DNA from 4 places in the Rhizobium anhuiense bv. trifolii genome. Region 1 is predicted to be linked to each of the others. Evidence: predicted binding sites of a transcription regulator. Region 1 holds the regulator's gene; each other region holds the start of a gene.
What was found. The regulator LexA, encoded in region 1, represses DNA repair genes until DNA is damaged. The targets are predictions, from matches to a motif close to TGTTCNNNNTGTGTTCNG.
Positions count from the first base shown of each region.

Region 2: a site for LexA is predicted at 2,390-2,407, ahead of NE851_RS23595 (ImuA family protein). Genes of this name have one in related genera too.
Region 3: a site for LexA is predicted at 1,979-1,996, ahead of NE851_RS12130 (DNA recombination protein RmuC). Genes of this name have one in related genera too.
Region 4: a site for LexA is predicted at 2,243-2,260, ahead of NE851_RS02260 (ImuA family protein). Genes of this name have one in related genera too.

Region 1 is NZ_CP098803.1:2,319,185-2,323,406, reverse strand. Features, by position in the region: gene kdsA (3-deoxy-8-phosphooctulonate synthase) at 1-801, opposite strand, end outside; gene NE851_RS20175 (VOC family protein) at 798-1,694, opposite strand; gene lexA (transcriptional repressor LexA) at 1,892-2,611, shown strand; gene NE851_RS20165 (ComEC/Rec2 family competence protein) at 2,592-4,222, opposite strand, start outside.
Region 2 is NZ_CP098803.1:3,008,002-3,012,223, forward strand. Features, by position in the region: gene NE851_RS23585 (error-prone DNA polymerase) at 1-151, opposite strand, end outside; gene NE851_RS23590 (Y-family DNA polymerase) at 151-1,665, opposite strand; gene NE851_RS23595 (ImuA family protein) at 1,586-2,341, opposite strand; gene NE851_RS23600 (hypothetical protein) at 2,646-2,984, shown strand; gene NE851_RS23605 (thermonuclease family protein) at 3,151-3,810, shown strand; gene NE851_RS23610 (OmpA family protein) at 3,811-4,222, opposite strand, start outside.
Region 3 is NZ_CP098803.1:723,859-728,080, reverse strand. Features, by position in the region: gene def (peptide deformylase) at 1-229, opposite strand, end outside; gene NE851_RS12135 (globin-coupled sensor protein) at 327-1,823, opposite strand; gene NE851_RS12130 (DNA recombination protein RmuC) at 2,029-3,255, shown strand; gene NE851_RS12125 (ribokinase) at 3,371-4,222, shown strand, end outside.
Region 4 is NZ_CP098801.1:456,437-460,658, forward strand. Features, by position in the region: gene NE851_RS02245 (response regulator transcription factor) at 198-593, shown strand; gene dinB (DNA polymerase IV) at 775-1,866, opposite strand; gene NE851_RS02255 (hypothetical protein) at 1,870-2,133, opposite strand; gene NE851_RS02260 (ImuA family protein) at 2,301-3,059, shown strand; gene NE851_RS02265 (Y-family DNA polymerase) at 2,980-4,222, shown strand, end outside.

The DNA.
Region 1 (4,222 bases):
CCGCGGCATGTCCTTGAGATAGACCATGTTCGGTCCGTCGGAAGGCGCATTGTCGGGGTCCTGATGGGTTTCGAGGAAGACGCCGGCAATGCCGGTCGCCACCGCTGCGCGCGCCAGCGTTTCAACGAATTCCCGCTGGCCGCCCGAGGAATCGCCCTGCCCGCCCGGCTGCGCCACGGAATGGGTGGCGTCGAAAACAACGGGAGCACCCATCGACGCCATGATCGGCAGCGAACGCATGTCGGAAACCAGCGTGTTGTAGCCAAACGAGGCGCCGCGCTCGCACAGCAGCACGTTCGGATTGCCGCTGGCGTTAAGCTTCTTCAGGACGTTTTTCATATCCCAGGGAGCGAGGAACTGGCCCTTCTTGACATTGACGACGCGGCCGGTATTGGCGGCGGCGATGAGAAGATCGGTCTGGCGGCAAAGGAAGGCCGGGATCTGCAGGACATCGACGGTCTTTGCCACCTCGGCGCATTGTTCGGCGGTATGAACGTCGGTCAGGACGGGAAAGCCGAATTCCTTCTTGAGGTCGGCAAAGATCTCCATGCCCTTTTCAATGCCGATGCCGCGTTCGGCCGAAAGCGAAGTGCGGTTTGCCTTGTCGAAGGAGCTCTTGTAGACGAGGCCGATGCCGAGCTTTCCGCAAAGCTCCTTCAGCGTGCCGGCCACCATGAAGGCGTGGTCGCGGCTCTCCATCTGGCAAGGGCCGGCAATCAGCGACAGGCGGCCGGTGTTGGAAAAGGTGACCTGGCCCTGGCCCTCGCCGATCTTGACTTGGGAATTCGTATCTGTGCTCATCGTGTTTCCTCGAAGGCGAAAAGCGTGCCCTGCCCGGGCGCGGGCTTCACCAGAATGCGATTGTTCTTGCGCGTATATGTCACCCCGTTAGCAGCCAAATGCGCTTCTGTCACGGCAAGATCGGCGACAGCGAAGAGAATCGCCCGGCCGCGCAGGCCGCGGTCGGCGGATGGGACAGCGACCTCGAAATAGGCCTCCAAACCCTCCGGCGTCATCAGGCTGATTTTCACATTCGACGCCGCGATCGTGACGCCGAAACCGGTTTTCTCGACTGCCGATTGCGCGCTGGCAAGACTGACGAAGGCGGCGAAGGCAGCCGCATCGGGCGCGCAAAGCACCACCTCGGCAATGCCGGTGACGCCATTGGCATGCGCCTCCAGCGCGCTGCGGTCGGCCGGCAGCGGATTGACGCGCTCGACGGTGAAGAGAAAGAGATCGGGCGCGCGCAGGTCGCCGGCAAAGGCCAGCCTGAAGCCGGCAATGCTCTCAGAACCATCCGGCATCGTCATCGGCCGGCTGAACGCCAGCATCTCGCCGGCGCTCGCTCCGTCGCCGACGAAATTCCGATGATCGATATCGGCATCCTCGCTGCCGAAGGCCACCGCCGAAAGCCCTTCCTCGCCGCAGCGGAATCGGAAGGCGCGGTTGCGGGCGGTGAAGACATTGCCTTGCCGCGCCGATGCTTCACTTTCCCTAACGCTCGCAATCCCGAGCGGCTCCAGATAGGTCTTATCGGCAAAAAAGACGCAGGCATTCTCCGTTCCGAAGGGATGACGCGCATCGGCGGCAACGGTAAAGCCCAGCTTGCCGAGCCTCTCGCGCGCCAGATCGATATTGACGACCGGCAGCACGACATGATCCAGCGGGCGTGGTTTGGCGGAATGCTCGTTCATGATATCCCCTCTCCTGACACGGCAGAGATGTGCGACAGTGCCGCCCAAGGCAAGACTTGTCGGCCAATCCGGCAAATGAAAATAAAAATCTCAACGAGTTGGCGCCAAGTTTTACGGAAATTTAGCTACTTGCGGAACACATATGGAACATATAGTGTCTGTTCTGGATTTGTTTCAATCACGAGGTCACAACGTCGATGCTCACGCGCAAACAACAGGAGCTTCTCCTCTTCATTCATGAGCGCATGAAGGAATCCGGCGTTCCGCCGTCTTTCGACGAAATGAAGGACGCCCTGGATCTCGCTTCGAAGTCCGGGATTCACCGGCTGATTACGGCGCTCGAGGAGCGTGGCTTCATTCGCCGCCTACCGAACCGGGCCCGCGCACTCGAGGTCATCAAGCTTCCGGAGGCCTATAGCCCCAGCATCCAGCCCCGGCGCGGCTTTTCGCCGAGCGTCATTGAGGGCAGCCTGGGCAAGCCCCAGCCGGTCGCCACTCCCGCTCCTGCAAAACCCGTCGCCGACAATGGCAACTCAGTCTCCGTGCCGGTCATGGGCCGCATCGCCGCCGGCGTTCCGATCTCGGCAATCCAGAACAACACCCACGACATCGTCGTTCCGGCCGATATGCTCGGCTCCGGTGAACACTACGCGCTGGAGGTCAAGGGTGATTCGATGATCGACGCCGGCATTTTCGACGGCGACACCGTGATCATCCGCAATGGCAGCACCGCAAGCCCTGGCGACATCGTCGTTGCTCTCGTCGACGACGAAGAAGCGACACTCAAACGCTTCCGCCGCAAGGGCGCCTCGATCGCGCTGGAAGCGGCCAACCCGGCTTACGAGACCCGGATCTTCGGGCCAGACCGCGTCAAGGTGCAGGGCAAACTCGTCGGCCTTATTCGCCGCTATCACTAACACCCTGGCCGGTTTCGACAAAGCTGTTGCTGCGCCAGTCATAGGCGCGATGGCGGATCCATGGCCGCCACAGATCATCGAATGCGGTTGTGACCTCCATGCCGGCCTCCGCGAAGCGCAGCTCGACGGAACCGGTCCGGCGCAACGTCTCGCCGGTGAAGAGCGTCGCGCCTGAGCGGCAGCTGTTGAAACGCAGGCGGACCGACGTTACCACGATATCGGCCGCATCGCAGGCCGGAGCGAGATAGGCGGCATTGTCGATGACGGCGACCACATGACCGTTGCCAAGCCTTGATATGCACCAGGCCTTCTTGACGCAGGAAAAGCGGTTTGCGTCACCGCCGGCTGCAGCCGCCCGCATCGCCGCCCTCGCTTCGTTCTGCTGATCGCGGGAGAGCTTGACGCGGCGGTCCTCTCCCGCTGGCGGGACAGCAGGACCATCCAGCATCTTCGGCGGGTCATGCGCCGGCAGGACCAGCGCGCGCTGCCATTGGTCGAAGATGAAATCCGGCGGGTTTTCACGGTTGGAGGCCATTGCCGCCGCCTCGACGACCGCGACGAGACTGCCATCTTCCGAAATCACCAGATCCGGCGGCCGGGGAACCGGCAGAAGCAGCAGGATGAGCGTTGCGGCTGACATGATCGACGTGCCCATATGGCGCAGCCGAGTGCGGAGCAGCGTCAGCAGCAGGAAGCCTGCCACGGCGACCGCGAAATACCAGGCGGGCAAGCGGCCGATGCCGATGTCGCCACCCCAGCCGGACACGGTCTTGGCGACGGCGATCACCAGATCGAGGCCGAATCCGACAATCTTCCAAGGCAAAACGTCCAGACCGAAAGGCATGAGCAGCATCGCCAGCAACCCGGCCGGCATGATGATGAAGGAGATGATCGGCATCGTCGCGAGGTTTGCCGGCAGGCCGTAGGCGGTCAGGCGATGAAAATGCTCGATCGAAAACAGTGCGGTGGAGAAACCGCCGATCAGCGAGGTCAGGAAGACACCGCCGAAGAACCCCGCAACCGCGACGAAAGGCCTGACGATCGGCAGCTTCAGGAAGGCATTCTCGCGGACGCGCCGATCCTTCCACAGCTGATAGCCCGACACGAGCGCCAAGGTTGCGGCAAAGGACATCTGGAAGCTCGGACCCAGGACCTCGGACGGCGAAATGGCGAGGATGACGAGCGCGGAGAGAGCGACATTGCGCAGGCTGATCGACGGCCGGTCGAAGAAGACGGCAATCAGCATGATGGCCATCATGATGAACGCGCGCTCGGCCGAGACCGCGAAGCCGGAGATCAGGAAATAGGCCGTGACGGCGATGAGCGCGCCGGCGGCGGCGATCTTCTTCGTCGGATAGGCCTGGGCGACGCCGGGAAAGAGGCTGAGCAGCATCCGGAAGCCGACGAAGAAGATGCCGGCCGACAGCGCCATGTTGAGGCCGGAGATGGCGATGATATGCGCCAGACCGGACTGGCGCAGCGCCTCCGTGGTCGCATTCGAGATGGCGCGCCGTTCGTCCGTCACCAGAGCAGCGGCAAAAGCGCCGGTGTCGCCGGGCAGAATCGATCGGATGCGGTCGCCGATGCCGCTGCGCAGCCGGTAAAGCCATT
Region 2 (4,222 bases), 690 kb from region 1:
ACGCTCTTACAATGCCTGCCAGCGAATTACGGTCGACGACGCCCAGCGCCTCGATCCCGAGTTCCTTGGCCGTGGCGAACAGCTCATCTGCAGATGAGGCTCCGCGCAGGAAGCTGAAATGCGTTGTGACCTGGAGTTCGGCATAGCGCATCACGCAAAAACCCCGTGCAGGAACCATTTGTGCGATCCGGTCTCCGCATCCACCCCGTCACCGGAACGATAAATCCAGTAGCGCTCGGCGGTCTCGTCCTCGACGGTGAAATAGTCGCGGACGGCAACCCATTCGGAGGTTCGCCGCCACCACTCGCCGTAAATACGCTCCGGACCATCCGCGCGTTTGACGCGCCTGCGCTTGCCACGCCAGGTAAACCAGACAGGTGGATGGTCGGGTAGCAGAGCCATGACCTCAATCTGTTCGGGTCGTTCCATCAGGCGCACGGGACGGGGCCAGATCAATGGCCATGTGTGCCCCTCTTCGTCGGCAACTGGCGAGATGCGCTGCACCGAGCGTTCCGGCACATCGCTTGCAACAGGTGCCAGCCGATAGATGCGTTGTGTTCCACGGTTACCCAACACGTCGATCAGCGAGGTAACGTCGATGTCCGCAGCCTCGACAAGACTGGAAACCATCTGTCTGTCGTTCAGCGGCTCGACCATCGTTGCTGCAAGGCTGAGCTTCTCGATGCCAAAGCCTGGATCGATCTTCTCAATCCGGTCGTGCAGCAGCTTCGTCAACCAGACGACATCTCGCACGGGCTTCGCCGTCCCTGCTCGCAAAGCCTGAATCGTGTTGTCGACCCGGTGGACAATCAGGTCCGTACGGCGGATGCCGAGACCTTTTGCCTGCAGTTCGAGACAAAGCTGCGTCACGAGCCGGGAAACGTACTTTGCAATGGTCTCGGCCGCACCGATTGGCTCTGCGAAAGCACGATGGACTTCGATGATCTCGGGACAGCGGATGGGATCGATGGGCTCGGCGATCCTGCCGAACATCTGGTCGAGACGACGGCCGATCTCCGGGCCGAAGCGCAGGGCAATCGGCGCACGAGGTGTCGCAGCCAGCTCGCCGACGGTTTTGAAGCCGAGCGTGCGTAGGCTCACTATCGTCTCGGCGCTCAACCGCAGCGACGACAGGGGAAGTCGGGCAACGGCATCGGCCGTTTTCCCTGTTGGAATGACCGTTGTTTCCGCCGTCATGGATCGTGCCCACGCGAATGCAGCTCCCCACGTATCTGCAACGACAGCACGGGCTGGCAGACCCCTTGCACGAAAACGATTCACCAGACCGGACAGCATAAGCGCTTCGCCACCTTGCAGGTGATCGGCTCCTTCCGTGTCCATGACGATGCCATCAGGAGGATCGATTGCAACAATCGGGGAATATTGGGACAGCGCCCAGAGCGTCAGGCGTTCGAGTGCGGCAAGATCGGTGGCGGGATCGGCGTCAACCATATGCAGACCCTGGACAAGTGCCTGTGCTTTTGCGGCTGCCATGCCAACGTGCAGGCCGACCATTGCTGCATTCTGATCGACAGCCGACAGCCAGCGTTTCGAGCCGCTCCGTGCGACAATGACAAGCGGCGCTTCAGCCGGAATGGAGGGATCGGCGCGTCTGACCCGATCCGTCGGCAGCGTCGGAAGAAATACTGATACGACCCTGGTCATCACATGCACCTACGACGAAATCTGCGCTCTCTCCTGCTTTCACCCTGATCAGTTCAGCCAGCCATCGCGCTCGGCCGACACCTGGCACCGGAAGCGGCTCGGACGGCAGGACGGATATTCGCCATCGTGTTGCCGCAGCAGTCGGATGGCCAAAATCCCCAGCCTCGGTCTGCCGCCGCCATCGTCGGATCACCAGTCCGATGGTGCCGGAGCCCTCGGCAGCAAGCTGGAGCCGCCGCGACACCACCATGGGAAGCCGAACCACCTCTCCGACCACAGCCCCAAGGCCGCCAAAACGGAGCGCCTCCTCGAAGCTTTCCAAGACGAACTCCTCTTTGATCGCTTCGACATAGATCACACGATCAGGATGGAGGCCGACCTGGGCCAAGGCCGGTGCGAAGAGGTCGGGTCTAGCGAGGCACCAAACGACCTTGCCTTTGGTTCGGGCAGCAATCCCTGCGGCGAACAACGCTGCGGCCGCACCATCAATCGCGCCTGCTCCTCCCCCGGCGAATTCGTGCAAAGCCCCATAGGCTAGCCCGCCACCCGGAAGGTGCGCGTCGATGTCGACCACTCCGAATGGGAGGACCGTTTTAGGGCGAGCCACGGCCCCTTCAAGGTGCTGTATGCGATCTCGAAGGTCGGAAATGATGGGGTTTGCGCCGGTCTGCGCCATTCGGAGCCTTCTTCAAAATCAGGTTTTCATCTCACCCGAAAGCGAGTATGTTCCCTTTTTGTTCCTTATCGGCATATGAGTCAATGCGCATGAATGGGCGAGTGTTCCACGAACTGCAACCTGTCGACATTCTGCTGAAGCCGAAGGACGAATGGATTCAATCGCGTAACGAGGAACCGTCCACAGGCTCGAAAATATCATCGATGAGAAAATATACCTATGATGAACATACCGCGCTCCATGTCTACGGAGCCTCACAATTACCATTGAATGCAAGGCAGCTGACAACCAAGGAGGATATCCCATGACGGAAAATGTGGTCTCATTCGAGGAAAAACGCTTGGAACGTTTGGACGGCACAGTGTTTGGATCGACGGCTGAGGAATCCAAGATTGCTGCTATCGGCTCGCAAATCGAGTTTGCCAAACGCGAGCTTGAGACCGTGCAAGGCTATATCGACCTCGCCTACGCGGGAACAATCACAATCGCGATGAATGATTGCGGTGAACCGCCTCCTCAGCAGCCGTTCGCACACCTTGGCAATGTCTTGTCAAACTACGAACAGGTCCTGTTCGACCGGATTGGCGAGCTTGAATATGAGCAGCAAGTGCTCAACTTACCGGCCGATGACCAAGGATATTGAGTGCGATGTCGCAACCTCAGCCGGTTATATACGACCTTTCCCCCAGACGACGCGCGATCACCTTTGAGGACACCCTTGATTTCCGCTCCAGGTTGCCGCAAGCAAGTTCAATCAGCAGTTTAGCTATTTTCGGAAAGGTTGCTGACGGTTTCTATTGGGAGGCAAAGTGAGAGCGATTATATTCGGCATGGTTATTTCGGCGCTCGCTGCTACAAATCTTCTGGCATCAACTCAAGTGCGTGTTGTCGATGGCGATACGCTCGAAGTCGCCGGAATCGTTTATCGACTCCACGGGATGGACGCCCCCGAGGCTGGCCAGACTTGCAACGGCGTTGGTGGTGGGCAATGGCAATGCGGAAAGGAAGCGATTGCCACTCTCGAAGAGTTGGCGCTTGGTAATGACGTAACCTGCGACAATCGAGGGGGGATGGACCTTTACGGTCGCACGATTGGCGTCTGCAAGGTCGCTGGTAAAGACATCAACGCCATCATGATCGAGACCGGCCACGCTTGGGCTTTCCGGCGATACTCGCAAGACTATGTCGGGCTCGAAGATGTCGCTCACAAAGCGCATCTCGGCGTCTGGCAGGCGGACACGGAAACGCCTTGGGATTATCGCGCCCACAAATGGGAGGTTGCCAAGCAGGAGGTACCTGACGGCTGTCCGATCAAAGGCAACATTTCCAAGAGCGGTCACATTTACCACGCTCCGTGGTCGCCCTGGTACGCGAAGACCAAAGTGAACGTCAAAAACGGCGAGCGCTGGTTCTGCAGTGAAAAGGATGCCATGGACGCCGGTTGGCGTGCCCCCTATTGGGGGCGGTGATCACTGCGCAACTTGTTGCTCCTGGTTCCGTCGCCGGATTCTTATTTCAATCCGACGACGTGTTTCTTCCGCTCCCGCCTGCCCGGTGGTGATCACGTCCCCTGGCAGGATAAGTTGGGCTGCCGACAACGGCAGGATCGTCGCCCCCTTCAGCTTACCTTCTGATTTGAGAGCATTGGCGACGGACACCGCTCGGGCAAGTCCCAGCCCAGCATTGTCGGCGGGAACAACGCCCGCGATTGACTTCTTGCCGTCGAGCACGTCCATTACCGTTTGGTCGAGGTTAGAACCCCTCCGGGAGATCGGTTGCTCGTCGGTATGACCGACCACCTCAATCACATCCACCTGATACCTCTGCAAGGCGTCGGCGATCTGGTCCGAGACGGCCCCACGAAGTTTTGCGTCGAACGCT
Region 3 (4,222 bases), 1.6 Mb from region 1:
TGATGAAGACCTGCGGCTGCTTTTCCTCGCCCTCGCGCGAGACGTCGATGACGAGCATGCGGCGCGGCACGCCGATCTGGACTGCGGCAAGGCCGATGCCCGGTGCGTCATACATGGTTTCCAGCATGTCGTCGGCGAGACGCTGCAGGTCGGCATCCACCCGCTCGATCGGCTTGGACAGCTGGCGGAGAATAGGATCGGGAAGAATGATGAGTGGCTTGATGGTCATGGCGTTCCCATAACCCATCTTTTCCGACTATGGAATTATCCGGCAGGCGGGGAATACGCTTTTTTCCATCCCCGCCTGGAATTTTGCCATATTCTCCTCAGGCCGCCCGGCGGGCAGCGAGGGCGGAATGCCCCTCCGGCCGGGCGCGGAAGCGCCGCAGCAGCTCGATCAGCTTCTCCACCTCGTCCTTGAGGCGGCGGGTTTCGGCTGAGGAGTGCTCGACCATGTCCGAATTCTGCTGGGTGATCGCCCCCATGTTGCGGACCGCCACGCTGACCTCGTTGACGCCGGTCGCCTGATCGCGGGCGGCGGCGGCGATATCGGCGACGAAACGGTTGATGATGTCGATACGACTGATCATGTCGTTCAGCGCCTCGCCGGTGCTGGAGACGATGCCGACGCCCTGATTGACCTGGGTCGAGCTCTGCGAGATCAGGTTCTTGACCTCCTTGGCCGCATCCGCCGTGCGCTGGGCGAGCTGGCGGACCTCCTGGGCGACGACGGCAAAACCCTTGCCGGCATCACCGGCACGGGCTGCCTCGACACCGGCGTTCAGCGCCAAGAGGTTGGTCTGGAAGGCGATCTCGTCGATGACGCCGATGATCTTGGAGATCCCGGTCGAGGATTTCTCGATGCCGGCCATCGCCGAAACGGCGCTGGTGACGAGCTCACCGGAATTCTTCGCCTTCTCTTGCGTCTCGCGTACGGCGGCCGAAGCCTTCTCGGCATTGGCGGCCGTCTGGCCGACGCTGACGGAAAGCTGCTGCAGCGCCGCCGAGCTCTCCTCGACACCGGCCGCCTGCTGGGCGGTGCGCAGCGCCAGATCGTTGGTCGCATTGGCAATGACGTCGGCGCCGCTCATGATATGACCCGAGGTCTCGCGCACGGAGGCGAAGGACTGGCTTAGCGCCCTGACGGCGCGGTTGTAATCCTCGGCCATCTGCCTGAAATTGCCCGGCAGGTCGGACGGCAGGGTGGCTTCGAGATCGCCGCGCGACAGCGCTTCCAAGCCGCGGCGCAGCTGTTCCAGCGCGACTGCCTGGTCGGATTCGGCCCGGGTGCGCTCCTCTTCCAGGGCCCGGCGCTTGGCTTCGAGCGTCTCGAGATAGACCGAGATGGAATAATCCATGTCGAGCATGCCGGCCTTGATGACGGCCGACAGCTTCTCGGCCAGCTGCTTGCCTTGCCGGCGCGCGAAGACCGACGGCCACTGTTTCTCCATGATGCCCTTGACGAGTTCGGACATGACGATGGCGTAACCGCCAATATACCAGCGCGGCTCCAGCCCGATGCGGGCATGCGTCCGGCCGACCGCCGTGACCCCGTCGACATAGCTCTCGTCGAATGCACCGCCGGCAAGATTGGCCCAATGATCCTGCTGGCGCTTCTTGGCATGGCCGACGTGGTTCTTATCGGCGAAAAAGCCTGCGACCGCAGGGGTCCTGGCGATCTTGGCGTAGAATTTATCGAGGGCGCCGCCGATCAGTTCCGATATGACGGGGCGCAGATCCCGCATCGACCTGCGCGCCGCCTCATCCAGTTCGATGAAATCGAGGCGCTGCCTGAGGGCACTGTCGGTCTGCTGGGATGTCATGGAGGGTCTCTGTACTTGGCGCAAGGCGCGGGAAGGAATTTCTGCGCCACAGGTTTTGGCGAATATGGTTGAGCAATCGTTAAATCGGCCGGCGATTTCTTCTTCATCAGCTGGGAAGAGCAGCAGCCTGTGAAGATCGTAAGGGCCGGCAATTCTGTTCACGTTTTGATCTATATATTGCCGTGTCTTCTGTTATGCTCGCGGTATGACCGTCCATTCCGAATCGCTCGCCCTTTCCCTTGCCTCGATCAGTCCGGCCATGCTGGCGCTTGGCGGCGGGGTTCTCGCCGCCCTCGTCCTGCTGGTGATCGTGCTTCTGCTGCGCGGCGCCAGCCTTCGCCGCGAACAGGCCGAGGAGGCGAGCTTCCGCGCCGGGGAAACCGAAGCGCGCATGGCCGAGCTTTTGAAGATCCAGGCGGAGATGCAGGGCCGCATCGCGGCGATGACCGAGGTCTTCGGCGCGCGGCAGAGCGAACTCAACCAGACGATCAGCCAACGCCTCGACGGCATGTCGCAGCGCGTCAGCTCGACGATCACCGAACAGACGAAATCGACGCATGAGAACCTGCGGCGGCTGCAGGAGCGGCTGGCGGTCATCGATGCGGCGCAGAACAATATCCAGAGCCTCGCCAAGGATGTCGTCGGGCTGCAGGCCATTCTGTCCAACAAGCAGACGCGCGGCGCCTTCGGGCAGTCGAGGATGGAAACGATCGTCGCCGACGGCCTGCCTATGGGCGCCTACACCTTCCAGCAGACGCTCTCCAACGGCTCACGGCCGGACTGCACGATCCGCATGCCGAACGACGCGCCGCCGCTTGTCATCGACGCGAAATTTCCGCTCGAAGCCTGGAACGCGATCCGCGACGCCGGCAGCCCCGAGGCCGGCAAGATCGCCGGCCAGCAGTTCCGCCGCGACATGGAGATCCATATCCGGGACATTTCCGAGAAATATCTGATCCAGGGCGAAACCCAGGATACGGCCTTTCTCTTCGTGCCCTCGGAATCGATCTTCGCCGAGATCCACGAGCACTTCGAGGCCGTGGTGCAGAAGGCGCACCGGGCGCGCATCGTCATTGTCTCGCCGTCGCTGCTGATGCTGTCGATCCAGGTCATCCAGGCCGTGCTCAAGGACCAGCGCATGCGGGCGCAGGCGCATCTGATCCAGGGCGAGGTGGCAATACTGATGGACGATCTCGGCCGGCTCGACGAGCGGGTGCGCAAGCTGCAGGGCCATTTCGCCATGGCGCAGAAGGATATCGACATGGTGGTCACGTCAGCCGACAAGCTCACCAAGCGCGGCGCCAGGATCGAAGCGCTGGAATTCGAGGCGGGCGGCGGCGAGGCAAAGCCTGCCCGCGACAGCGAAGCCGCGGCCAAATCGATGGAAAGCCGCACCGGTCTTCTGAAGCTCCGGGTGGTTGACGAGGAGTGACCGCTTCGGGCAGTGTCTCGCCCGCATGAAACAGCAGGAGCATGACGCCGTCCGAAAACCGCGCCTAGTTTTCGCCATGACGTCGCTTGCAGGCTCCAAAAGACGGGACACCCTGATGATCACAGTTTTCGGGTCCATCAACATGGATCTCATCGCCACGACCGAGCGCCTGCCGAAGCCCGGCGAGACGGTGGCCGGCAACGGCTTTGCCACGGCCGCCGGCGGCAAGGGCGCCAACCAGGCGCTGGCAGCGCGCCGCGCCGGCCGCTATGTGCATATGGCCGGCGCCGTCGGCAAGGATGGCTTCGCCGCGGATGCGCTGGCCCTGCTCGATGATGCCGGCACCGACCTTTCTCTCGTCAAGCATGTCGACGGCCCCACGGGCACGGCGCTGATCCTTGTCGGCGGCGACGGCGAAAACATGATTGCCGTCGTTCCCGGCGCCAACGGCCTGGTCACGCCTGCCGATGCCGAGAAAGCGGTCGGCCGCATGAACGAAGGCGATCTCCTGATGCTGCAGCTCGAAGTGCCGGCGGCCGCCGTCGAACGCGCGCTGTCGGCAGCCCGCGCCAAGGGCGTCACCAGCATCCTCAACCTTGCGCCGCTCATCCCCGATGCGGCCCAACTCGGCCGGCTCGCCGATATCGTCATTGCCAACGAGACCGAGTTCGAGCGGCTGGCCGGCCAGGAGGGCATGGACGCTGAAGCGCGCGAGGCCGCCCTTACCCGCCTGCATGCGGAGACGGGCCAGACGCTGATCGTGACGCTCGGCGGCGATGGCGTCATCGCCATTCGCGACGGGGCAATTTCACGGGCACAGGGCCTCAAGATCGAACCCGTCGATACGGTCGGCGCGGGAGATACCTTCTGCGGCTATTTCACTGCCAGCCTCGACGACGGCCTCGATTTTGCCTCGGCGCTGCGCCGTGCGGCCGTCGCCGGTTCGCTCGCCTGCCTGAAGGCCGGC
Region 4 (4,222 bases), on a different replicon from region 1:
TTTTCGCAGCGCGCGTCGGTCTCCTCTTTTCCATGTTCCGCGCGTTCACATTCCCAATCCGTCGCAGAACTGTTTAGACAGCGTATACGAGCGTATAGCTTGCGGTGCCTTTGTCGCCGCCCGATAATAAGTCCATCCAGCAATTTGCCATAACGCCATTTAGGCGCGACGCCCATCGGCGAAGTCGGGAGGCGGCGGTGCCAACCAAGAAACCTCTGATTGCGATCGTCGACGACGACGAGTCGATGCGGGAGGCTATCAAGGGGCTCATAAGGTCGATGGGATTTGACGCCGAGACCTTTTCATCCGCGGATGATTTCTTGAGATTCCCTGATATCCGCCGCACGGCCTGCCTTGTGACTGACATCAATATGCCCGGAATGAGCGGGCTCGATCTGCACCACCGGCTGGTCGCGCTGGGCAAGAGCGTTCCGACTGTTCTGATCACCGCCTTTCCGGAAAAGAATGTGCGCGCGTCTGCGTTGGGCGCGGACGTCGTCGGCTGCCTGACAAAACCGTTTGGCGAACAGATTTTGCTTGATTGCATCCGTTCTGCGCTAGTTCTCAATAGCGAGGGCGAAAGCGGTTCGTGAGGTCGGAAATTCCAACGGAATTTCACATCAGACGGCTTCGACGAAACTCCGACCTCTCAGCTTCGATCTGCCGCAAGCAGGTCAAGGGAACTTAGGCGAGGGGCGGTACCACTGGCAGGCGCGGGAACGCCGGTGCGGAGCGCATCCAATCTAAAACCGACCGCGTCACATCTAATGTGACCTAAAACGCGAGCTGCAACTGCGGCGTCGCTTCAGATCTGCGCCGCTCCAGCGAAGACAGCGACACGCCGAGCAGACGGATGCCTTTTCGCGGCGGGAAGATTGGCGCGAGAAGCATATCGACCACCTCCTCAAGATTGGCAATTGCTGGCAGTGCTGACGGAACTGTCTTGCTACGGGTGATCTGGCTGAAGTCGGCATACTTGACCTTGAGCGTCACCGTCTTGGCGCCGATTTCATTGGCCTCGCAATAGCCCCAGACCTTTTCGATCAGCGACTGAAGCCCGTCGCGCGCGGGTTCATAAGAATGGATGTCGGCAGAGAAAGTGTCTTCCGCACCGACGGATTTCCGCACCCGGTCCGGTCTGACCTGGCGATTGTCGATGCCGCGGGCGATGCCATAAAAATACGGCCCTGACTTTCCGAAATGTTCGACGAGGAAGTCGAGCGTTTTCTCCTTCAGGTCCGCTCCCGTTTCGATCGCGAGCCGATGCATCTTCTCGGCCGTTGCCGGTCCCACGCCATGGAATTTCTTGACGGGAAGCTGTTCGACGAAGGCGGGGCCGTTCTTGGGGGTGATGACGGCCTGGCCGTTCGGCTTGTTGAGGTCGCTTGCCATCTTGGCCAGAAACTTGTTGTAAGAAATTCCCGCCGACGCGTTGAGCCCCGTCGCCGCCTTGATCCTCGCTCGGATCTCTTCGGCGATCTCGGTCGCAATCTCCATGCCCTTCAGGTTTTCGGTGACGTCGAGATAGGCCTCGTCGAGCGACAGTGGCTCGATCATCGGCGTGTATTCGGCGAAAATCGAGCGGATCTGCAACGACACGGCTTTGTAAACATCAAAGCGCGGCTTGACGAAGACAAGGTCCGGGCATTTCCGCTGGGCGGTCACCGAAGGCATGGCGGAATGGACGCCGAATTTGCGTGCCTCGTAACTGGCGGCCGCCACGACCCCGCGGGCAGCAGGACTGCCGACAGCAACCGGCACACCTCGCAGCTCCGGATTGTCGCGCTGCTCGACCGATGCGTAGAAGGCATCCATGTCGACATGCACGATCTTGCGCGGCCGTTCGCGGTTGTCTTCGCCTGTCATTATCTAGCTTCCATCAGCAAGACCATCACTCAAACATGGGAAGTGTGCTCCACACTTGTCACCTCGCGGCGTCTGCATCCGCTCGCAGCCCATGGCCATGCGCCGGCGGATTTCCGCGAAGGTGACGCTTGCGCCAAACGCTTTGACCAACAGTTTGCGCTCATGTGTACAATGGCGATCGCAGAGGAGGCATATGAGTTCGACCACCGGGACCTGGTGATCTTGCAGTCTCGGGATCGTATCTTCCACAAGCCGCGTTCGGCGCATCCAAAAATATTCCTGTCTCAACATCCGATTGAATCCGCTGGCGATTTTTATCTTTTGTACCGGCGCTCAACTTCAGCGGGTCATATGCGCATTGACTCATTTATCTCTTCGGAACAAATACAGAACATATTGCTGTTACTCAAGCCGAAAACGGGTTGCCCGAGATCATGAAGTCAGCCGTCGCCCCAAACGCCGTCCTCGACGGGCTGCGCGAGCAGATCGCGCACCTGGAAGGCGCCGGTCGGCGCAGCCGAGGCGTTTTGCCTTTCGGTGTCGCGCAGATCGACGAGCGGCTTCCGGGTGGTGGATTGGCCTATGGCGCGCTGCACGAATGCGCCGGCGGCGGGACCGGCACCGTCGACGGGGCGGCGGCCGCCCTGTTCGTGAGCGGGATTGCCGCCCGTACCAAAGGCAAGGTCGTCTGGTGCCTGACACGTCCTGACCTGTTCTTCCCGGCCTTGGCGCAGGCGGGTCTTCATCCGAACCGGGTCGTCTTCGTCGAGTCCGACAAGGAGGAGGACGTCCTTGCCAATATGGAGGAGGGCCTTTCATACGGCGGCCTCGGGGCGGTGATCGGCGAGATCGTCCGGCTGCCGATGGCCGCGTCCGGGCGGCTGCAACTCGCAGCCGAGAAGAGCGGCACGATGGCGCTTGCAGTGCGGCGGTGGCGACGGCAGACCGAGGCCAGCGACTTCGGCCAGCCGACGGCGTCGACCACGCGCTGGAGGGTGAGCGTCATCCCGAGCGAGGAACTGCCGGTTCCGGGCGTCGGGCGGGCGAGATGGCTTCTGGAACTGATGAGGGTGAAAGCGGGTGAGTGCGCCGAGTTCGAAGTAGGAGCCTGCGATGCCGAGGGTCGTATCGATATTTTTTCCCGATCTGGCGACGGACAGGATCAGGCGGGCCGATCCCGCCATTCCCGTTGAGGAGGCGATCGCCGTCATTTCGAAGAGCGGTTCCAAACGCTGGGTGTCGGCCGCCGATCCCGCGGCCAGAAAGGCTGGCGTTCACGTGGGCATGCCGGCCGCCAAGGCGCAGGCGCTCTTCCAGGGCCTCCGGATGATCGACGCCGATGCCGCCGCCGATGCAGCGGCGCTCGATCGCATCACCATGTGGGCGCTCAGCCAGTATTCGCCGATCGTCGCCGTCGACGCGCCGGACGGCATCGTCATGGACACGGAGGGCGCGGACCATCTACAGGGCGGCGAGGAGCGAATGTTGACGAGCATCGCCAACCGCTTCCGCGCCAAGGGCCTGACGACACGGGTCGCCATCGCCGACACGTGGGGTGCCGCCCACGCATGCGCCAGAGCGACCAGCCGCGAGACCGTCATCGTTCCGAGGGGCGAGACCCTCCGGGCAGTGGAAAAGCTGCCGATCTCTCTTCTACGGCTTCCTGAGAAGATCGTCGGCGACCTGCGGACGCTCGGCTTCAAGACAATCGGCGAGCTTGCCAATACTGCTCGCCCACCGCTTACGCTCCGCTTCGGGCCGGAGGTCGGCCGCCGCTTCGACCAGATGTTCGGCCGCACGCCTGAGCCGATCGATCCCATTCGAACAGCCGAACTTGTCGAAGTCAGCAGGGCGTTCGCCGAACCTATCGGCGCCGCCGAGACCATCAACAAGTATGTCGCCCGACTGGTCGTCCAGCTTGTCGATGCGCTGCAGAGAAGGGGGCTCGGCGTCCGTCGCGCAGACCTCATTGTCGAGAAGGTCGACGGCACCCGGCAAGCCATCCGCGCCGGGACCGCCAAACCCGTGCGCGATGTCGCCTGGCTGACGAAACTGTTCAAAGACAGAACCGAGAAGATCGAACCCGGCTTCGGTATCGAGAAGATGACGCTAGTGGCGGTCATGGCGGAGCCGCTAGAGGAAGCCCAGAAGACGTCGTCGCTGGTCGAAGACGAGGGTGTGGACCTCACGCCGCTCATCGACATCTACGGCAACCGTGGCCAGCGGGTCTATCGCGTCGCCCCCTTTGCTTCCGACGTTCCCGAGCGCTCGGTCCGGAGGATCAGTGCCGCATCCGATCCGATAGAGGCTGCCTGGGTCAATCACTGGCGCCGGCCCGTCCGCCTGCTTGCGCGAC